2 regions of the Stenotrophomonas sp. Steno-Z1 genome follow, and region 2 is predicted to be linked to the other one. Evidence: predicted binding sites of a transcription regulator. Region 2 holds the regulator's gene; the other holds the start of a gene.
What was found. The regulator FliA, encoded in region 2, starts transcription of late flagellar genes. The targets are predictions, from matches to a motif close to TAAAGTTTNNCNNNCNNNGGCCGATAA.

Region 1 (11,344 bases), on a different contig from region 2:
GCGTTGCAGCTCACCGGGCGACAGTGTCGGGGTGGCGCGGTCCATCGACAGGTAGCCCAGGCCCAGGTCCTGCAGGGTGCCGATGCGCTCGACCAGGTCGTGGGCGATGCGCTGGGCGGCAATGCGCTTTTCCTCGGACAGGTCCGGCGTGCGGCGCACATCGCTGCCGCCCACATGCGAGGGCCCCCCGGCGGCCGCGCGCGCCTGCAAGGCCTTGCGGCCCGCCGCGCGGCTGCGCGTGGCCGCCGTGGTGGGCGCATCGAAGCGGCCCTCGGCGGCCGGGCGCAGCGCTTCGGCCATGGCACTGAGCGAAAGCTGCGACAACGCGCCGATATCCAGCCCGGCAAAGGTCACCGACAGCGCTTCGCGCTTGAGCCGCTTGCCGTCGCAGACCGGGCACGCGGTGCCGACCATGTAACGGGCCACGCGCTTTTTCATCATCGCGCTCTGCGTGGTGGCGAACGTGTGCAGCACGTAGCGGCGCGCACCGCTGAAGGTGCCCATGTAGCTGGGCTCTTCCTTGCGGCGCAGCGCGGCGCGGGTTTCGGCCGGGGTGAAACCGGCATACACCGGCACCACCGGCTGTTCTTCGGTGAACAGGATCCAGTCGCGCTGCTTCTTGGGCAGGTCGCGCCACGGGATGTCCACGTCGTAGCCGAGGGTGACCAGGATGTCGCGTTGGTTCTGCCCGTGCCAGGCCGGTGGCCAGGCGGCGATGGCGCGCTCGCGGATGCTCAGCGACGGGTCCGGCACCATCGACGCTTCGGTCACTTCATACACGTGGCCCAGCCCGTGACAATGGGGGCAGGCACCCTGCGGCGTGTTGGGCGAGAAGTCCTCGGCATACAACATGGGCTGCTTGGCCGGATACGTGCCGGCCCGCGAATACAGCATGCGCAGCAGGCTGGACAGCGTGGTGACGCTGCCCACGCTCGAGCGCACGCTGGCGGTGCCGCGCTGTTGCTGCAGCGCCACCGCCGGTGGCAGGCCGTCGATCGCATCCACGTCGGGCACGCCGACCTGGTCGATCAGCCGGCGCGCGTAGGGCGACAGCGATTCCAGGTAGCGCCGCTGCGCCTCGGCATACAACGTACCGAAGGCCAGCGACGACTTGCCGGAGCCGGAGATGCCCGAGAACACCACCAGTGCATCGCGCGGGATGTCCACGTCGACGTTCTTGAGGTTGTGTTCGCGGGCGCCGCGGACGCGCACGAACGCGGCCGCGGCGGCGGAAGAGGGGGCGGGCTTGCGACGAGTGCTCATCCGCGCAGGATAGTGAGCACCGACGCACGCGGCCAGTGAAGGCAGGTGAGTGCCAGGTGTACGGCAGCGGCTACACGGCCGCCAGTCGCGCCGGCGGCCGTGCTGCGGGCGTGGCCAGCACGAACGCGGCCACCGCCTCGGACAGCAGCGCGGCCTGGCGCTCCATGGCATGCGCCGAGGCCGAGGCCTCCTCCACCAGCGCCGCGTTCTGCTGGGTGCTGCCGTCCATCTGCAGCAGCGTCTGCCCGACCTGCTCGATGCCGGCGCTCTGCTGCTGCGAGGCAGCCGAGATGCTGGCCATGATCGCGCTGACCTGCTGCACGCTGCCCAGGATCTGGCCCATGGTGGCACCGGCCTGGTCTACCTGCCGGGTACCGGCGGCCACGGTGTCCACCGAGGTCTCGATCAGGCCCTTGATCTGCCGCGCGGCGTCGGCGCTGCGCTGGGCCAACAGGCGCACCTCGCCGGCCACCACCGCGAAACTGCGGCCCTGCTCGCCCGCGCGCGCCGCTTCCACCGCCGAGTTCAAGGCCAGGATGTTGGTCTGGAAGGCGATCCCGTCGATCACGCTGGTGATGTCGGCGATGCGGCGGGAAGCCTGCGCGATCTCTTCCATGCGCGCCACCACCTGGGCCACCGACGCACCGCCCTGCTGGGCGATTCCGGTGGCCTGCACCGCCAGCCGATTGGCCTGCTGGGCGGCATCGGCGTTCTGGCGCACGGTGGCGGTGAGTTCCTCCATCGAGGAGGCGGTTTCTTCCAGGTGTGCGGCCTGGCGCTCGGTGCGCCCGGCCAGGTCCTGGGTGCCGGACACGATCTCCCCGGCCGCGGCATTGATCGCCAGCGAGGCCTGCTGGATGCGGGCAACGATGTCGGTGAGCTGTTGCACGGTGGCGTTGGCGTCGTCGCGCATCTGCGCGAACACGCCATCGAACTGGCCCTGCATGCGGACCCGCAGGTCGCCCTGGGCCAACGCGGACAGCAGCGCCTGCAGCCCGGAAAGATTGCCCTGGAAGTTTTCCAGCAGGCGGTTGATGCTCACGGCCAACGTCAGCACGAAGCCCTGCTTGCCAGCCACCTCGATGCGCCCGTGCAGCTGGCCGCGCGCGGCCGCGTCGACCAGCGCGGCCACTTCGGTTTCCACCGTGGTTTCCAGCGCGCGGCTGCGCCATTCCACCGCGGCGCCCAGGCACTGCTCGTGGTCGATGATCGGGGTGACCACCAACTGGTAGCGCGTGCCGGCGTGTTCGATCTCGTGCGTGGCCGGCGCGTTGCCCCCGCCGGTTGCCTCGATCCGGGCAAAGGCCGGATGCAGTGCCGACGCGGGTCGCCCGCGCCAGTCGGCATCGGTGGTCGCCAACGCGGCCAGCAACGCACGGTTGAGCAGGGTGATGCGCCCTTCCGGGTCGATCACCATCACCCCCGTCTGGGCGCTGTCCAGGGCCTGGCGCGCACGCGCGTTGTCGCGTGCGGCGGCGCGCTCGGCATCGATCCGCTCGCGCAGGCGCTGCTGCATGTGGACCAGCCGTTGCGCGAGCTGGCCGATCTCGTCGTACGGGTTGTGCACGGTGAGCACGCTGTCCAGGCGGTCCTCGGCGATGTCCTCGGCGAAACGCAGGGTATCGGCGATCGGCCGGCGTACCGCGCGCAGCACCAACACCAGGCTGGCGATCAGCACCGCGGCCACCAGTGCCAGGGTGAGGCCGAATACCACGGTCATCGCACGTGCCTGTCCCTGTTGCCGGGCGCGTGCCGCGTCCAGCGCCAGGGTCTGTGCGCGCTGCAACCGCTGCAGCGCCGGGGCGATCTGCGCGGCGCTCTCGGCCAGGGACTGGGCCTCCACGTCCAGTCCCACCCGCGCCGCAGTGTAGGCCAACAGCGCACCTTGATACGCGTCCATGCCCGCACGCAGGGCGTCCTGGCGGGCCGCGGGCAGCGCGGCGGCCGACAACGCCAGCTCGAACGGCAGCTTGGCTTCGCTGGCGCGGTCGGTATGCGCCGAATCACCGCTGAGCAGCAACAGGGCCTCCTGGCGCCGCATCGCCTGCCAGTGTGCCGCCAGTGCCGCCGGTGCGGCGTCACCGAGCTGTGCGTCCAGTGCAGCGGCGCTGGCCTCCAGCTGCGCGCGCAACCCGTCCTCGCCACGGCCCATTTCGTCGGCGCGTTCATTGAGGGTGGCGATGCCGTCGGCAAAGGCCTGCACGCGCTCTGCCAGGCCGCGCAGCGCAGCGGCGCTGCCCGGGTCGTGCGGCGTGCGCTGCAGCGATGCCAGCGAGCGTTGCAACTGCCGTTGGGCCTGGTGCAATGCACTGCGGTCGGCATCGTCGAAGCTGATCGCATAGCGGGTCTGCAGGCGCCGCGCCTCGGCGACCTCGGTGGCCAGCGCGGCGGCCTGCGCCGCGTCCTGCTGGTGGGCGGCGAAGGTCGCTGCGGCGTGGGCGCTGTCATAGCGCGTCCAGGCGTAGACGAGGGCGACCACCAGCAGGCCGCTGCCGCAGACCACCAGCGCGGCCTTGAGCTTGCGTGCGACACTGAAGCGGCGCAGCGAGGCGGCCAGCGCGGCCAGCGGTCGGAACGAAGGGTGTTGGCCCAGGCGGGCAAGCGCAGGCAACGGGCGGCGGGGAACGACCGACATCACGTACTCCAGGCGGAAAGACGCATCGGTATCGGCCGGCCGGGCGCGGACTTTAGCGACAGGTTCAACCGGCGACCCGCGCGTGCCGCCGATGGCCCGTTGTAGCGGGCGCAGGCGACGGCACGATGACGGCGGGCGGTCTGGCGGTGCCGGCGTTCAGCCACCCGCCGCCTCGTGCCTTGACCTCAACCGTGGTTGAGCCGGCACAGTGCACGCACCTTCCCTGCGATGGCCTGCCGATGGATCCGCACGTTCTTGCCATGTACCTGTCCCGGCTCGGCATGGACGGCATGCCGACGCCCACCCTGGCCACGCTGGCCCAGCTGCAGGCACGCCACAACGCCTGTTTTCCGTTCGAAACGCTGACCACGCTGCTGCGCGATGCGGTCGCCATCGACCTGCCCAGCGTGCAGCACAAGCTGCTGCAGGAAGGGCGTGGCGGGTATTGCTACGAACTCAACGGGATGTTCCTGGCGCTGCTGCACGCCGTGGGCTTCGACGCCCGCGCGATCAGCGCGCGGGTGGTGATGGGCCAGACCACGGACACGGCGACACCCCGCACGCACATGCTGGTGCTGGTGCGCATCGAGGGGGTGGAGTACATCGCCGACGTGGGCTTTGGCGGCACTACCCCGACCGGCCCGTTGCGGCTCGACCACCGCTTTGCGCAGGCCACGCCACACGCGCGCTACCGGCTGGACCTGCAGTCACCCTATTACCTGCTGCAGGTCGAGATCGGCGGGGAATGGCGGCCGCTGTACCGGTTCGACCTGGCGGTACAGGAACCGGTCGACCATGTCCTGGGCAACTGGTACGTCTGCACGCACCCGGCCTCCTCGTTTCCCGGACAACTGCGGGCGGCGCTGGCCGGCCCGGGCTGGCGGCGTACGCTCGGTGCGGGGGTCTACAGCGTGCATCGCATCGGGCGGCCGAGCGAGCGCCGCCCGCTGGCGGACGTGCAGGACGTGCTGACGGTGCTGCGCGATGCCTTCGGGATCACCGTCCCCACCCATCCGCGCCTGCACGATGCGATCGCGGCATGGTTGCGCGGCGTGGCCTGACGGCCAGGTGCAGGCGGGTGCGGCAGGCGGCTCAGGCCAGGGGGGAGCTGGCGCCGGGGATGGCGGCGGGGAAGCGGCCACCGCAAGAACGGCCAAGCGGGCCCGTGCGTGCTCGGCTACGCTGCGGGCCTGTCCATCGACACGGAGCCGGCATGAGCGCGGCGCACAGGGCCCTGTGGTACATCGAAAGCCATCATGCCGAGCCGATCGGGCTGGCCGACGTGGCGCGGGTGGTGGGGCTGTCGCCGTTCCACCTGTCGCGGTTGTTCCAGGCTGCCACCGGCACGGCGCTGGTGCGCTACCTGCGGGGCCGTCGCCTGAGCCAGGCGGCACGCCAACTGGCCGGCGGTGCCGAGGACATCCTCAAGGTCGCGCTGGATGCGTGCTACGCCTCGCACGCCACGTTCACCCGCGCCTTCGGCGAGCAGTTCGGCCGCACGCCCGAGCACGTGCGCGCGCACGGGCTGGGCGACATCGCGCTGGTGGAGGCGATCAAGCTCGATGACGTGGTCGTGCCGTGCGCGCAGCCGCCCCGGATCCAGACGGCCGGGCCGCTGCAGGTGGCCGGGATCGGGGCGCGCCACCATGCCGCGTCGGTGGCCGGGATTCCCTCGCAGTGGCAGGCGCTGGCGCTGCAGTGCACGCATGCGGGTGCCGTCCGCTACGGCGTGTGCTGCAACAGCGATGCCGAGGGCGGCTTCGACTACATCGCCGGCATCGAGGTGGCGGACGCGTCCGCAGTGCCGCCAGGATGGCAGCGGGTGCGCATACAGGCGCAACGCTACGTGGTGGCCTGGCACGCGGGCCATATCTCCGCGATACGCTCGACCTGGTACTGGCTGTTGAACCACTACCTGCCCATGGCCGGGCTCAGCCTGGCCGACGGCCCCGAACTGGAGCGCTACGACGCGCGCTTCGACGCCACCACCGGCCACGGCGGCATGCAGATCTGGCTGCCGCTGGCCGACCCCACATCCTGCAAGGAAACGACCGCATGCGCCTGATCGTAGCGCTGCTTTGCCTGCTGCTCTGCATGACCAGCACCGCGGTGGTTGCCGCACCGCCCCCGGCACCGGTGGGGGAGCGCCATGGCGTGGCCCAGCTTGCGAGCGCCGCGGTGCGCGATGCCGGCCAGCGCGATGCGGTGCGCTACACCGTGTGGTATCCGGCCACGGCCGATGCCCGCGAGCTGCCGATCACCATCGGGCCGGCGGAGGCACCGTTGTTCGAGGTCGGCCGCGCCGCGGCCGATGCCGGCATCGCGCCCGGCCAGCTGCCCACCGTGCTGCTGTCGCACGGCAATGGCGGCAGCGCGCGGATGATGGGCTGGTTCGGCACCGCGCTGGCACGCGCCGGCTACCTGGTGATCGCCGTGGACCATCCCGGCAACAACGGCGTGGACGCGATGACGGCGGCCGGCAGCCTGCTGAGCTGGGAGCGTGCCGAGGACCTCAAGGCCGCACTGGCGGCGGTGCAGGCCGACCCGCAGCTGGGGCCGCACGTGGATGCCGGCCGGCTGGGCGTGGCCGGCTTCTCGGCCGGCGGCTTCACCGCGCTGGTCGCGGCGGGCGCGCGCGTGGACCTGGCGCAGCTGATCGCGTTCTGCCGCGCCCATCCGGACGATGGCGTGTGCCGGCCGCAGCAGGAATCGCCGGACATGACGCTGGAGGCGCGTATCGCCACCGCCGCAGCGCCCGCGCTGGCGCCTTACATGGCCGCCTCGTCCGCAGACCACCGCATCCCCGGCGTACGCGCGGTGTTCGTGATGGCGCCGGCGATCGTGCAGGCATTGACCCCGGCGCACCTGCGCGCGTTGCCGCAACCGCTGTCCATCCTGGTCGGCGATGCCGATGACGTCGCGCCGCCGGTGAGCAACGCCGAGGTGCTCGCCGCGCTGGTCCCGGAGGCCGGCCTACGGGTGCTGGCCGACGTGGGTCATTACGATTTTCTGGCGATCTGCACCCCGGCGGGCCAGCGGGCGATGCCGCCGCTGTGCAGCGGCACGGCCTCCCGCCAGGCCACCCACGCCGCTGCCATCGCGCAGGCGATCCATCTGTTCGGGGAGGCGCTGGCGCCGGTGAACGACACGCCGCCTGCGCGCTAGAGCTGGTGACCAGGTGGCCTGGCCCGCACCGGCCCGGCCGGAGCGGCCGCTGCGATCATGGGTCCTTCGGCGGCGTGCCGGTTGCTGCCGGCGTCCACGCACGCAGCAACGGCAAGGGGTCGTAGGCACCGTCGGCGCCGTAGATGCCCCAGTGCAGGTGCGGCGGCGTGCCCTTGGCGTTGCCACTGTCGCCCACGTAGCCGAGCAGCGTGCCCGCCTCCACCACCTCGCCACGTGCCAGGCCCTCGCGCCAGCCCTCCAGGTGCGCGTAGTAGTAACGCTCGCGCGCCGGGCCCAGCACCCAGACCTGGCGCCCGCCCAGCCCGCCGTCGCGGATGTCGGCCACCACCCCCGGCCCGGCGCTGCGTACCGGCGTGCCGCGCTTGGCGAAGATATCCACCCCGGCATGGGTGCGATCGCGCCCGCGTGGCGCGCCGAAGGTATCGGCGATGCGCCGGGCGGCCACCCCCTCGACCGGTACCGGCAGCGCGCTCGGCGCCGGCATCCGCGACACCGTCCACAGCGCCCGCGGCAGCTGTGCCCAGCGGCTGTTCCAGAGCATGCCCACCGCCAGGGCGCACAGGGCCAGGACGAGCAGGCGCAGCAGCCAACGGCGCAGGCCGCGCGCGGGGGACGGTGGATCGGGACGCAGATCAGGGGCCATCGTGACTCCAGCAGGCGGCGGCGGAGGGCCGCGGCTAACCACCACGAGGGTACAAAGCCACTGTGGGGCGGGCATGAAGTGATGCAGGCGGTAGCCCAGGATGGACGGGGGCTTCACGGGGAATCTGCTGAACTGCAGCTGTCGCCCGTGAATATCGACACATCATGAACACCGCATTCAAGATTTTCCTGCTGGTCGGCGCCGTGCTGTATGGGCTGCCGGGGCTGGTGTGGTGGATCAATCACCGCCGCGCCATCCGCGCCCGGCGGGATGTGCCCGCCCTGGGTGCCGACAGGTCGCCCACGTGAGCCTGACCAGCACGCAGCGCCGCATCCTGGAGGACATCAACGCCACCCGCCCGGTCTCGGACGAAGAGGCGAACTGGGCGGTGACCGCCGGCTATGCCGCGCAGGCCGAGGATGGCGATATCGATCTCACCCAGGAAGGCCGCCGCCAGGTAGATTCCAGCCAGTTGCAGCGCTGAGGTCCGGCGCGGGCGCGTTGGTAGCATGCCCGCTGCACTCCTACCCGCCCTACCCGTGCCCGTTCCCCACCCGATCCCGCTGCCCGATCCGCCGCCGGCCCTGTCGCGCGCGCAGCGCCTGAAGGCACGCACCGACCAGGCCCATCGCCGCGTGGACGAGCGCATCCTGGGCCTGGGCATCTTCGACAGCCGCGCTGCGTTTGCACGCTTCGTCCGCGTGCAGCATCGCCTGCATGCCGATGTGCAGGGCCTGTACGCGTGCCTCGTGCTGTTGCGGCAGCTGCCGAGCCTGGCGGGACGGCAGCGGCTGTCGCTGATCGAACGCGACCTGTCCGACCTGGACGTGCCCGTCCCCGGCCCTTCTGCCGCGACGCCGGACCTCGGCACGCTCGCCCATCGCCTGGGCTGGCTGTACGTGGTGGAGGGCTCAGCGCTCGGTGACGCGGTGCTGCTGAAGATGGCCGCCCGGCTGGGCCTGCACCAGGATTTCGGCGCGCGCCACCTGGCCCCCGCAGCACAAGGGGTTGCCGCGACATGGCGACGCTTCGCCGCCGAACTGGACGCCATCGTGCTTGAGCCGCCGCAGGAAACCGCCGTGCTGCAGGGCGCGGAGGACGCGTTCGCCCGCGTGGTTCACCACGTCGAGGCCGAATTCCGCTGACGCCACCGTCGTCACGCCGCCGCCCAGGCGCGCCCGTTCGTCACCGGTAGCCGCCCCTCAGTATGCCAAGCTATGGGGCTGTTCCACGCCGCATCGGCGTAGGCGCTGCCGCCGGGCCTTGCCTCCGCGGTCTCGCCGGAGCGGTTCTGTTACGAAGGCAATGGGTGGAGTCAACAGCATGTCATCACGCAATTCCAGCCACATCCCCCTGGATCTGAGCAGTTGTGCCAGCGAGCCGATACGCACGCCGGGCGCCATCCAGCCCTACGGGATGATCCTCGTGCTGGAGCACGGCAGCCTGACGGTGAAGGCGCGCGCGATCGCACGCGCGGCGGTGCTGGAGGCATACGGCGATCCGCTGGGGCATCCGATCGACCGCGTACTCGGCGGTGCGCTGGCGCACTGCCGCCCCCTGCTGGACGCGATGGCCGCCGGAACCACGCAGTTCCTGGGCGCGCAGGCCATCGGCGCCCACGGCGTCCACCAGGTGCTGGCGCACCGCGTTGGCGAAGACGTCATCGTCGAGCTGGAGGAGCCCGTGGCGGGCGAACCGGGCTCGCTGGAAGACCTGTACCCGTCGATCCGCCGCTTCATGGAGGCGATCGAACGCGCGCCCACCCTCGCCGAGCTGTGCGACATCGCCGCGACGCATATCCGCCAGCTCACCGGGCTGGACCGCGTGCTGGTGTACCGGTTCGACGAGGACTGGAACGGCGCGGTGGTGGCCGAGGACCGCAACGACGTGCTGCCCAGCTACCTGGACCTGCGCTTCCCCGAGTCGGACATCCCGGCGCAGGCGCGCGAGCTTTATCGCCAGAACCGCGTCCGGCTGATCGCCGACAACAACTACCAGCCGGTGCCGTTGGTGCGTGCCGCAGGCGACGCCGCCGCGCCGCCCACCGACCTGAGCCCGGTGTCGCTGCGCAGCGTCTCGCCGGTGCACCTGCAGTACATGCGCAACATGGGGACCGGCGCCTCGATGTCGGTGTCGCTGCTGCGCGAAGGCCAGCTGTGGGGGCTGATTTCCTGCCACAACCAGCAGCCACGGCGGGTGCCGTACCACGTCCGCACCGCGTGCGAGTTCATCGGGCAGATCCTGTCCCTGCAGATCGCGCTGAAAGAGCGCGCGCTGGGCGTGGAGCAGCGCATCGCCCGCCGCGCCATCCAGGTGCGCCTGCTGGCGCGCATGGCCGGCGACCAGGATTTCATGGCGGCCCTGGGCCGCGACCGGCACAGCCTCCTGGCACTGACCGAATCGGCCGGCGCGGCGATCGTGCACCGTGGCGAATGCATCCTGCATGGCGAGTGCCCCAGCCAGCCTCAGGTGATGCAGCTGGTGCAATGGCTGGCCGCCCAGCAGCACGAGGGCGACCTGTTCTTCACCGAGCGCCTGCCCTCGCTATGGCGGGAGGCCGACGCCTTCGCCGACGTGGCCAGCGGCGTGCTGGCCATTTCCATCTCGCAGGTGCACGACAGCTTCGTGCTGTGGTTCCGCCCGGAAGTGGTGCGCACCGTGCGCTGGGGGGGCGACCCGCGCAAGGAGGCCACCGGCATGCTCACCCCGCGGACCTCGTTCGAAGGGTGGAAGGAAACGGTGCGCCGGCAATCGCTGCCTTGGAACGCCGTCGACCGCGACGCCGCGCTGGAACTGCGCGCGGCCATCGTGGACATCGTGCTGCGCAAGGCCGAGGAAATGGCCGCGCTCAACGAACAGCTCCTGCGCAGCAACAAGGAGCTCGAAGCGTTCTCCTACTCGGTCAGCCACGACCTGCGTGCGCCGTTCCGCCACATCGTCGGCTATTCCGAACTGCTGTGGGCCTCGGCCAGCGAAAGATTGAACGATTCAGAAAAGAGATTCCTCGACACCATCGTCGAGTCTGCACAATCTGCCGGAACACTGGTGGATGACCTGCTCAGCTTCTCGCAGATGGGCCGGTCCACGATGGGTCAGATTTCCATGGACATGACCGCCCTGGTCGAAGATGTCCGGCACAAGCTGGACATGGAATACGCCGGCCGCTCGATCCAGTGGCAGGTGCCGTCGCTGCCGCGCGTGCAGGCCGACCCCGGCATGCTGCGGCTGGTCTGGCAGAACCTGCTGGCCAACGCGATCAAGTTCACCCGCGATACGCCGCAGCCGATGATCGAGGTGGGCCACCAGCGCAGCGACACCGAGGACGTGTTCTTCGTCCGCGACAACGGCTGCGGGTTCGACATGCGCTACGTCGACAAGCTGTTCGGCGTGTTCCAGCGCCTCCACCATTCGGACGAATACGAAGGCACCGGCATCGGCCTGGCCAATGTGCACCGCATCATCACCCGCCACGGCGGCCGCACCTGGGCCGAGGGCGAGGTGGGCAGCGGGGCGACGTTCTTCTTCACCATCCCCTTTGCTACTGGAGACAACCTATGAGAGATCTGCGACCGATTCTGCTCGTGGAAGACAACCCGAAAGACGCTGAGCTGACCATG
Region 2 (11,344 bases):
GCCGACGGCAACAAGGTCGCCATCGTCTCCGCCCCGCCTTTGGCACGCGCCTTGTATCGGGAAGGTCAACTTGGAAAGGAAATTCCCGTGAGACTGTATTCGGCCGTGGCCCAGGTTCTGTCCTACGTGTACCAGCTGCGCACCTGGCGCGGCGGGCCGATGCCGGCTGCGCCCAGCATCGATGTGGATGAGTTCGGCACGGGAGGCCGCCCGTGAGCGCCCAGCCCGCCGGTGCCGGCATGAACGCACGCAAGGCCCTGGACATGATCCGCAACGGCCTGGGCGCCCCGCTGATCGTGCTGGCGCTGCTGGCCATGGTGGTGGTGCCGCTGGCCGCCCCGGTGCTGGATGCGCTGTTCACCTTCAATATCGCCATCTCGCTGATGGTGCTGCTGGCGGTGGTGTACGTGAAGCGCCCGCTGGACTTCACCATCTTCCCGATCGTGCTGCTGATCACCACCATGCTGCGGCTGGCGCTGAACGTGGCCTCCACCCGCGTGATCCTGCTCAACGGCCAGAACGGCCACGAGGCGGCCGGCAAGGTGATCGCCGCGTTCGGCGAGTTCGTGATCGGCGGCAACTACGCCGTCGGTATCGTGGTGTTCGCGATCCTGACCATCATCAACTTCGTGGTCATCACCAAGGGTGCCGGGCGCGTGTCGGAAGTGACCGCCCGCTTCATCCTCGATGCCATGCCCGGCAAGCAGATGGCCATCGATGCCGACCTCAACGCCGGTTTGCTGACGCGTGAGGAGGCCAAGGCCCGGCGCGAAGAAGTGCGCGAGGAAGCGGACTTCTACGGTGCGATGGACGGTGCCAGCAAGTTCATCCGCGGCGACGCCATCGCCGGCATCCTGATCCTGTTCATCAACCTGCTGGGCGGCCTGGCCGTGGGCGTGCTCCAGCACGGCATGCCGTTCGGCGAAGCCGCCGCGACCTACACCCTGCTGTCCATCGGTGACGGCCTGGTGGCGCAGCTGCCCGCCCTGCTGGTGTCCTCGGCGGTGGCCATGCTGGTCACCCGCGCCTCGCGCTCGCAGGACATGGCCCAGGCCATGATGGGCCAGGTGTTCGGCCAGTACCGTGCGCTGACCATCGCCGCGGCGATCATGGGCGTGGTCGGCCTGGTCCCGGGCATGCCCAACGTCGCCTTCTTGACGCTGGCCGCCATCCTCGGCTTCGTGGCCTGGAAGGCCTGGAAGAAGAGCACCGCCGCAGAGCGCGTCGCCGAGACCCCGGCCGCCGGCCGCGGCGAAACCCTGGGCCTGCCCGGCGCGGCGCCCTCGCCCACCGCCGAGCTGACCTGGGACGAACTGCGCCCGGTCGACCCGCTGGGCCTGGAAGTGGGCTACCGGCTCATCCCGCTGGTGGACAAGAACCAGGGCGGCGAATTGATGGCGCGGATCAAGGGCGTGCGCCGCAAGCTCACCCACGACATCGGCTTCCTGATTCCCTCGGTGCACATCCGCGACAACCTGGAACTGCCGGCCAGCGGCTACCGCCTGCTGATCCACGGCGTGCCGGTGGCCACCGCCGACATCCACCCCGACCGCGAACTCGCGCTCGACCCGGGCAGCGCCCTGGGCACACTGGACGGCATCGCCGGCAAGGACCCCGCCTTCGGCCTGGACGCCACCTGGATCCAGCCGCACCAGCGCGCGCACGCCGAATCGATGGGCTACACCGTGGTCGACCCGGCTACGGTGGTGGCCACCCACCTGTCGCACCTGATCCGCGAACACGCCCCCGAGCTGCTCGGCCACGAAGAAGTGCAGCAGTTGCTGGCCAACCTGGCCAAGAGCGCGCCCAAGCTGGTCGAAGACCTCACGCCCAAGTCGCTGCCGCTGTCGGCGGTGGTGCGGGTGCTGCAGAACCTGCTGATCGAGCGCATTCCGATCCGCCAGCTGCGCAAGATCGTCGAGTCGCTGGTCGAGAACGCGCCCAACAGCCAGGACCCCTCGGTGCTGACCGCGGCGGTGCGCAACGCGCTGGGCCGTTTCATCGTGCAGGAGATCGCCGGGATGTCGGCGGAGCTGCCGGTGTTCACCCTCAACCCACAACTGGAACGCGTCTTGCAGGAGTCCACGCAGGGCAACGGCGCCGCGCTGGAACCCGGACTCGCCGAGCGACTGCATCAAAGCCTGGCCGAATGCGTCGGCAAGCAGGAAGCGAAGAACGAGCCGGCGGTCGTGCTGGTACCAGGCCCGGTGCGTGCCGCGCTGGCACGGCTGGTGCGCCACAGCGTCCCCTCGCTGTCGGTGCTGGCCTACAGCGAGGTACCCGAGGACAAACGGTTGAAGCTGGTCGGCACGATCAGCTGACGCCGGAACCCCGACGGTGATGCGCCAGAAAACAGACACACCCCCATTCGATATCAACGCAGCAGGACATAAAGGGAAACCCGGACCGTGCAGACCACCGACAACCAGCGCTTCCCTTCCACCACCCCGCCGCCCCAGTCCCGGTACCACAGCATGAAAATCAAACGCTTCGTCGCCTCCGATATGCGCTCGGCCATGAACCTGGTACGCAAGGAACACGGTCCTGATGCGGTGATCCTGTCCAACCGGCGGATCGAGGAAGGCGTGGAGATCGTGGCCGCGGCGAACTATGACGAAGGCGCCGTGCAGCGTGCCCTGGAAGCGGCCCGCAAGGATGTGGCGCCGGCGCCGGCACCGCGACCGCGCAATGCCGCCGATGCGGTGATCGCCGCGGTGACCCGCCGCAAGCCCGTCGCCGCCGCCGAGCCGGTGGCCGCCACCACCTCCGCCGTGGCCGCGCTGGCCCGCGCCGCGGTCGGCGCGACCGGTCGCACCCTGGATTCGGCCAACGAAATCGTGCCGCCGCGCGGCAGCACCGGCTTTGCCGCCACCCTGGCGCAGGCCGTCGCCCCGTCGCTGCGCGCTGCCGCACTGCCGGAGCAGATCTTCGCCCCGTTCAACGTCGAACAGGCCGCGGCCGCCTCCCCGGCGCCGGTGGAGACGCTGGCCGCGATCGTCGAGGCTGCACCGGTCGCCGCACCGGCACCGGCACCGATCAACCGCGCGCGCTTCATCATCGACCCGCCGCTGGACGACGAACCGCACTTCCAGATGCACGTGCCTGCGGCACAGGTGGCGATGCCGCCGCTGCCGGTGAGCGTCACCGTGCCGGCGATCCCGGCCCCGGCCCCGGCCATGGTCGCCGCACCGGCACCGGTGCAGGCCGCCGTGCCGGCCCCGATGGCATTCGAGCCGCGCCTGGACGCGCCGGCCATGGTCCAGGAACAGGTTGGCAGCGCGCCGGTCGCAACCGCGCCGGTGGCCCTGCCGGCCCCCGCCGAACCGGCCCAGGTCCAGGCCCAGCCGCTGCCCGCCGCCGAGCTGGTGGTGGTGCCGCGCGATGACGAAGAACTGCGCCAGCTGCGCCATGAAGTGGCCGGCATGCGCCAGGTGATCGAACGCGAGATGCACCGCTTCACCGACGAACGCCTGCGCGGCTCGCCGGTGCGTGCCGCCGCCCTGGACCTGATGGACGAATACGGCTTCGACGCCGGCATCAGCCGCGACGTGGCCATGCAGATCCCGCTGGACACCGAAGCTCACCGCGGCCGCGGGCTGATGCTCGGCCTGCTGTCCAAGAAGCTGCCGATCGCCCCGGTCGACCCGCTGGAATCGGGCGGCATCATCGCCCTGGTCGGCCCGACCGGCGCCGGCAAGACCACCACCATCGCCAAGCTGGCCTCGCGCTTCGCCGAGAAGCACGCCGCCCGCGACGTGGCCCTGGTCACCACCGACACCGGCCGCATCGGCGCCCGCGAGCAGCTCTACGGCTTTGGCCGCCAGCTCGGCATCGCGGTGCACGAGGCCAACAGCGGCAGCGACCTCAACCAGCTGCTGGAGCGCCTGCAGGACTACAAGCTGGTGCTGATCGACACCGCCGGGCTGGGCCCGCGCGACCGCGCCCTGGCTGCCCAGCTGCACTGGCTGCGCGCCGCCCAGCAGATCCGCACCCTGCTGGTGCTGCCGGCCAACACCAGCTTTGGCGACATGGACGAAGTGGTCCGCCGCTTCAGCGCCGCCAACCCGCAGGGCGTGGTGCTGAGCAAGCTGGACGAAACCGGCCGCTTCGGTACCGCCCTGTCGGTGGCCGTGGACCACCGCCTGCCGATCACCTGGGTCACCGATGGCCAGGACGTTCCCGAAGACCTGCACCGGGCCAGTGCGGCCAATCTTGTACTTCGCCTTGAAGATTTGCGCCGCGCGGCCGATATGCCCTGCAACCCGGAGTTGAACCATGCCGTCGCGTGAGTATGCCAAGCTGACCAAGACCTTCCCGCTGTCGGCCACCCGCAGCCAGCCGCTGGGCCCTGTGCGCACCATCGCCGTCACCGGCGGCAAGGGCGGCGTGGGCAAGACCAACGTGTCGGCCAACCTGGCCGTGGCGCTCGCCGACATGGGCAAGCGCACGCTGCTGCTGGACGCCGATCTCGGGCTGGCCAACATCGACGTGATCCTGGGCCTGCAGCCCAAGGTGACCCTGGCCGACCTGGTAGCCGGGCGCTGCACCCTGGAAGAAGTGATCCTCGAAGGCCCGGGCGGCGTGCTGGTGGTGCCGGCCGCGTCCGGCCGCCGCCACATGGCCGAGCTGCAGCCGGCCGAGCACGTGGGCCTGGTCAACGTGTTCTCCGAACTGGAGCGTGAGCTGGACTTCATGGTGGTGGACACCGCCGCCGGCATCACCGACGGCGTGCTGACCTTCTGCCAGGCCGCGCAGGACACCGTGGTAGTGGTCTGCGACGAGCCGGCCTCGATCACCGACGCCTACGCGCTGATCAAGGTGCTCTCGCGCGAGCGCGGCGTGGACCGTATCCAGGTGGTGGCCAACATGGTCCGCGACCCCAACGAAGGCCGCGTGCTCTACGAAAAGCTGACCCGGGTCTGCGAGAAGTTCCTCGCTGATGTCTCGCTCAACTACCTGGGCTGCGTGCCGCAGGACGACTGGCTGCGCCTGTCGGTGCAGCGCCAGCAGCCGGTGGTCAAGGCCTACCCGTCCAGCCCGGCCGCGCAGGCGATCACCGAGATCGCCCGCCGCACCGCCCGCTGGCAGGCACCGACCGAGCCGCGAGGCGGGGTCGAATTCTTCCTGGAACGCATCCTCAAGCAACGCGGGGTGACCGCATGAAAGGCGCCGCACAATACAAAGAGGTGCAACGCACGGCCGCCAACGAGTGCATCGCACAGCACTCCGACCTGGTCCGGCGGATCGCCCACCACCTGGCCGCCCGGTTGCCGGCGAGCGTGGAAGTGGATGACCTGATCCAGGCCGGCATGATGGGCCTGATCGAGGCCTCGCGCAGCTACGACGCCGACCAGGGCGCCTCGTTCGAAACCTATGCCTCGATCCGCATCCGCGGCTCGATGATCGACGAGATCCGCCGCGGCGACTGGGTGCCGCGTTCGGTGCACCGCCGCGCCCGCGACGCCGCCTCCACCATCCGCCGCCTGGAGCAGAGCACCGGCCGTGCCGCCAGCGCCACCGAAGTGGCCGCGGCGATGGACATGCCCCTGCCGGACTACCTGCGGCTGATGGAAGACGCCGCGCGCGGCCAGGTGCTGAGCCTGGAGTCGCGGATCGAAGACCAGGGCGAGCTGGATACCGTCGCCCAGGGTGGTCCGACCCCGCAGCAGGTGCTTGAGCGCGGCGAATTCGGCCGCGAGCTGGGCAATGCGATCGGGCTGCTCCCCGAGCGCGAGCAGCTGGTGCTGTCGCTGTACTACGAGCAGGAACTGAATCTGAAGGAGATCGGCGCGGTACTCGGTGTCAGCGAGTCGCGCGTCTGCCAGATCCACGGCCAGGCGGTCCTGCGCCTGCGTGGCCGACTGAAGATCTTCGAGGCGGCCGACGCCGGCCTCGAGAACCATTGATACCGAGGAAAGTGCTTTGAACAAGAACATGCGTATCCTGATCGTCGACGATTTCTCGACCATGCGTCGTATCGTCAAGAACCTGCTGGGCGATCTGGGCTTCACCAATACGGCCGAAGCCGAGGACGGGCATGCCGCGCTGTCTCTGTTGCAGAGCCAGTCGTTCGATTTCGTGGTCACCGACTGGAACATGCCGGTGATGACCGGGATCGACCTGCTCAAGGCGATCCGCGCCGACGCCAAGCTGAAGACGTTGCCGGTGCTGATGGTGACCGCCGAAGCCAAGCGCGAGCAGATCATCGAAGCGGCCCAGTCCGGCGTCAACGGCTACATCATCAAGCCGTTCACCGCCCAGACCCTGGAAGAAAAGCTCGGCAAGATCTTCGAACGCCTGGCGGCGAGCGCCTGATGGAAACCCTCCGCGACAAATCGGCGCTGGTGCAGCGCCTGCAGGATGCCCTGGCCGCGCTGGAAAGCGGCGACGAAGCCGGCTGGCGGCGGGAAATCGACGCGCTGGCCGCGTTGCGTACCCAGCCGATGATGGCCGGGCTGAACCGGCTCGCCCGCGAGTTGGGCCAGGCGTTGGGCGAACTGCCCAGCCTGCCCAGCGAGGCCGGCGAACTGGACGATGCCTGCGCACGCCTGGACCACGTGGTGGCGATGACCGAGCAGGCCACCCACCGCACCCTGGACCTGGCCGAGGAATGCCGCACGCTCACCGAGCAGCTGCGCGCCAATGGCTTGACGGCCGACCAGGACCAGCAGCTGGACCGGATCCGCCACAACCTCACCGAGATCGCGCTCACCCAGAGCTACCAGGACCTGACCGGGCAGATCATCCGCCGCGTGGTGGGCATCGTGCGCCGCGTGCACGAGGGCTTCGGCGCGCTCGGCCTGCCGCCGCAGGACGACAGCGCGCACAAGCGCGACAACGGCCTGGCCGGCCCGGCCGTGAACGGTCTGGATCGCCACCAGGTGTCACAGGTCGACGCTGACGACCTGCTTTCCGATTTGGGGCTGTAACACCATGAGCGCTGTTCCAGACGATATTGCCGCCGATTTCATCCTCGAGGCCCAGGAAATCCTGGATCGCCTCGGCGAACAGCTGGTGTCGCTGGAGCAGTCGCCCCAGGACAGCGACCAGCTCAACGCGGTGTTCCGCGGCTTCCACACCCTCAAGGGCGGTGCCGGGTTCCTCGGCATCCAGGCGATGGTCGAACTGTGCCACGCCGCCGAGGAAACCCTGGGCATGGCGCGGTCGGGCAAGGCGGTGCTGCAGGCCCATCACTTCGATGCGGCCCAGCAATCGCTGGACTACCTGCAGTCGATGCTCGATTCGGTCTCGGCCGGCACCGAGCCCGGCTATGCCCCGCCGGAGCTGATCGCGCAGTTCGACGTCAACGGGCCGGCCACGCCGGCGCCGGTGGCCGCCGCTGCGGCGGCACCGACCAGCGGCGAGTTGATCACCGACGACGAGTTCGAGGCTTTGCTCGACACGTTGCACGGTGGCGCCGCGCCCACCGCCGTGGCGCCGGCGAACAAGGCCAATGACGGCCTGATCGGCGAAGACGAATTCGAGGCCCTGCTGGACCAGCTGCACGGCGGCGCCGCCCCGGGCGCCAAGGCCGTGGCCGCCGCACCGACCCCGCGCGCACCCGCCGCCGCCCCGGCCCTGCCGGCCAAGCCGGCGGCCAACAAGCCGGTGGCCGAAGCCGAGCACACCGTGCGCGTGGACACCAAGCGCCTGGACGCCATCGTCAACCTGATCGGCGAACTGGTGCTCTCGCGCAACCGCCTCAAGACCCTGCGCGCGCGCCTGCACGACGAAGAACTCGACCGCGCCGTGTCCACCCTGGACATCGCCACCGCGCGCCTGCAGTCGGCGGTGATGCGCACCCGCATGCAACCGGTGGGCAAGGTGTTCTCGCGCTTCCCGAAGGTCGCCCGCGACGTCGCCCGCAACCTGAAGAAGGAAGTCGAGCTGGAGCTGGTCGGCGCGGAAACCGAACTGGACCGCAACCTGGTCGAAGCGCTCGCCGACCCGCTGGTGCACCTGGTCCGCAACGCCATCGACCATGGCATCGAGACCCCGGAGCTGCGCGAAGCCCAGGGCAAGCTGCGCAGCGGCCACGTGCGCCTGTCGGCGCAGCAGGAAGGCGACTACGTCAGCATCGAAGTGCAGGATGACGGCGCCGGCATCGATCCGGAACGGCTGCGCCAGAAGGCGCGCGAGAAGGGCCTGATCGATCCCGAAGCCGCTGCCCGCCTGAGCAGCGAGGAATGCCTGCACCTGGTGTTCCTGCCCGGCTTCTCGACCAAGCAGGAAGTGACCGATATTTCCGGCCGTGGCGTCGGCATGGACGTGGTGCAGTCGCGCATCCGCGAACTCAGCGGCCAGATCCAGATCCAATCCGAACTGGGCCGCGGCAGCCGCTTCATGATCCGCGTCCCGCTCACCCTGGCCATCCTGCCCACCCTGCTGGTGCAGGCCGGCGAGGACGTCTACGCCCTGCCACTGGCGCGCGTGATGGAAGTGCTGCACGCGCCCAATACCTCGCTGGGCTGGTTCGACGGCCGCGCCGTGCTGGACCGCAAGTCGCACACCCTGCCGCTGGTGGACCTGCGCCATTGGCTGGCGGTGGAGCCGGCCGCCTCGCCGCTGCTCACCATCGTGGTGCTGCAGGCCGGCGAAGCGCGCTTCGGGCTGGTGGTGGACCAGGTCCGCGGCCGCGAGGAAGTGGTGATCAAGCCACTGCCCAAGGCCCTGCGCGGGCTGCGCGGCTATGCCGGCGCGACCCTGATCGGCGACGGACGGATGTCGCTGATCCTGGACGTGGACGGGCTGCGCACCCCGCACGATTGACCGCCCTGCCCCCTGCAAAAGTGTGACCGCTGCAACACCTGCCGCCGTCGGTGTCTCAAGTCCCATTCACACAAGCCGATAACGGACCCATGGACAGACTCAGCCTCATTGGACTTTTCCTCGCCCTGGCCTCGCTGGTCGGCGGCAGCATCCTCAAGGGGGCCGGCCTGGCGTCGCTGTGGTCGCCGGCGGCATTCGTGATCGTGATCGTGGGCACCATCGCCTCGATCCTGCTGCACACCTCGCCGGCGGTGTTCAAGCACGCCTTCAAGATCGTGCGCTGGGTGATCCTGCCGCCGAGCAGCGACCGCCATGAGCTGATCCGGCAGATCGTCGACTGGAGCAACATCGCCCGTCGCCAGGGCCTGCTGGGCCTGGAAGCGCAGGTGGACGCGCAGAGCGACCCGTTCCTTCGCAAGGGCCTGCAGTTGCTGGTGGACGGCGTCGAGCCGGAAACCATCCGGCACATGATGGAAATCGAACTGAGCAGCCAGGAGCACCAGGACCTGGCCGCGTCCAAGGTGTTCGAGGGCATGGGCATCTACGCCCCGACCCTGGGCATCATCGGCGCCGTGCTCGGCCTGATCGCGGTGATGAAGAACCTCGCCGACCCGAGCAAGCTCGGCCACGGCATCGCCGCCGCCTTCACTGCCACCATCTACGGCATCGCCTCGGCCAACCTGCTGTTCCTGCCGGTGTCGGCCAAGCTCAAGAGCGTGATCCACCACAACAGCCGCGACCGCGAAATGATCATCGAAGGGTTGATCTCCATCGCCCAGGGCGAGAACCCGCGCAACATCGAAACCAACCTGTCCGGATTCCTGCACTGACATGGCCCGCCGCAAGCACCACGAAGAGCATGCCAACCATGAGGCCTGGGCGATCCCCTATGCAGACCTCATGACGCTGCTGCTCGCCTTCTTCGTGGTGATGTACGCCATCTCCTCGCTCAACGAGGGCAAGTACCGGGTCATGGCCGATGCGCTGACCACCGCCTTCGGCGGCGCGCCGCGCACCATCAACCCGGTGCAGGTGGGCAACCAGCAGGTGCAGGGCGGCGGCTGGGACAGCCCGTCGGTGATCAAGGCCGGCAACCGCGTCGGCCCCTCCGCGCCCTCGCCCTCCAACGACCCCACCCTGCTGCCGGCGATGGCCTCGCAGATGCGCATGCCGGTCTCGGTGCGCAACCAGGAACAGCTGCAGCGTGCCGAGCGCCAGCTCAACACCATCGCCGACAAGCTCACCGCCACGCTGGCCCCGCTGATCGAGCGCGGCATGATCACCGTGCGCCGCACCGAGCTGTGGATCGAGGTGGAGATCAACAGCGACATCCTGTTCCCGACCGGCTCGGCCACGCTGGACGTGCACGCGCGCGACACGCTCTCCACGCTGGCCCAGGTCCTGCGCGATGCGCCCAACGGCGTGCGCGTGGAAGGCCACACCGACAACGTCCCGATCGCCACCTCGCTGTTCCCCTCCAACTGGGAACTCTCGGCCGGGCGCGCGGCCAGCGTGGTGCACCTGTTCGCCGACCAGGGCCTGCAGCCGGCGCGGCTGGCCATGGTGGGTTACGGCCAGTTCCGCCCGCGCGAGGACAACGCGACCGCCGAAGGGCGCAACCGCAACCGCCGCGTCATGGTCATCATCCTGGCCGACACCACGCGCGGCGCAGACCCGATCGGGCCGCAGCTCAGCGCGCAGACCGACGCGCCGCCAACCGCCAGGCCGACCACCCCCTCCGTACCCCCCCTCGCCCCGGTGCAGTTGCCACCGGTGCCGGCCGGCAGCCGCGTTGGCGCCGCCGTTCCCCCTGCAATGAAGGAGTGAACCGAATGCGCATCTGGGCAATCGCCAATCAGAAGGGCGGCGTGGGCAAGACCACCACCACCCTGGCCCTGGGCCGTGGCCTGGCCACGCTCGGCCACCGCGTGCTGTTGATCGACCTCGATCCGCACTCTTCGTTGACCCGCGCCTTCGGCGTGCCGCTGGACCCGCCGCCGCAGGGCGTGCTGGAACTGTTCGGCGCACCGCCGGCCGAGCTGGGCACCCTCGGCCATCGCAGCGACATCCCGGGCCTGGACTACGTCTGCGCGCAAGCCGCGCTGGCCACCTTGGAGCGACGCAGCGCCAACCAGCCCGGCCTGGGCCTGGCCCTGCAGAACGCCCTGGCCCGCCACCGTGGGCAACACGATTACATCCTGCTCGATTGCGCGCCCACCCTGGGGCTGCTGATGATCAACGCGCTGGCCGCGGCCGACCGCCTGATCATCCCCACCCAGGCCGAGCCGCTGGCATTGCACGGCCTCGATGGCATGGTCCGGACCGGTGAAATGGTCGAGCGTTCGCGCCGCCGTCCCCTGCCGATGTCGATCCTGCCGACCCTGTTCGATCGCCGCACCCGCGCCGGCAACGAGACGGTCAAGCTGATGCAGGACAAGCACGGCCAGCGCGTGTGGGAAGACGCGATCCCGGTGGACACCCGCATCTGCAACGCGGCCAGCCTGACCGTGCCGCCGCAGTCGGAGGACTACCCCGGTCGCGGCCTGGCCGCGTACCGGCGTGCGCTGGAATGGAT

Region 1: AC06FD_RS13095 (methyl-accepting chemotaxis protein) is a predicted target of FliA. The motif match lies at 3,927-3,953, and genes of this name have one in related genera.

Annotation. Positions count from the first base shown of each region.
Region 1 is NZ_JBWJPB010000004.1:146,436-157,779, forward strand. Features, by position in the region: gene AC06FD_RS13090 (excinuclease ABC subunit UvrA) at 1-1,263, opposite strand, end outside; gene AC06FD_RS13095 (methyl-accepting chemotaxis protein) at 1,334-3,898, opposite strand; gene AC06FD_RS13100 (arylamine N-acetyltransferase family protein) at 4,159-4,959, shown strand; gene AC06FD_RS13105 (AraC family transcriptional regulator) at 5,112-5,963, shown strand; gene AC06FD_RS13110 (alpha/beta hydrolase family protein) at 5,954-7,063, shown strand; gene AC06FD_RS13115 (M23 family metallopeptidase) at 7,119-7,727, opposite strand; gene AC06FD_RS13120 (hypothetical protein) at 7,892-8,035, shown strand; gene AC06FD_RS13125 (hypothetical protein) at 8,032-8,211, shown strand; gene AC06FD_RS13130 (biliverdin-producing heme oxygenase) at 8,267-8,872, shown strand; gene AC06FD_RS13135 (ATP-binding protein) at 9,051-11,285, shown strand; gene AC06FD_RS13140 (response regulator) at 11,282-11,344, shown strand, end outside.
Region 2 is NZ_JBWJPB010000007.1:22,785-34,128, forward strand. Features, by position in the region: gene flhB (flagellar biosynthesis protein FlhB) at 1-216, shown strand, start outside; gene flhA (flagellar biosynthesis protein FlhA) at 240-2,321, shown strand; gene flhF (flagellar biosynthesis protein FlhF) at 2,475-4,289, shown strand; gene AC06FD_RS16155 (MinD/ParA family ATP-binding protein) at 4,276-5,163, shown strand; gene AC06FD_RS16160 (RNA polymerase sigma factor FliA) at 5,160-5,906, shown strand; gene cheY (chemotaxis response regulator CheY) at 5,923-6,315, shown strand; gene AC06FD_RS16170 (protein phosphatase CheZ) at 6,315-6,929, shown strand; gene AC06FD_RS16175 (chemotaxis protein CheA) at 6,934-8,769, shown strand; gene AC06FD_RS16180 (flagellar motor protein) at 8,859-9,599, shown strand; gene motD (flagellar motor protein MotD) at 9,601-10,596, shown strand; gene AC06FD_RS16190 (ParA family protein) at 10,602-11,344, shown strand, end outside.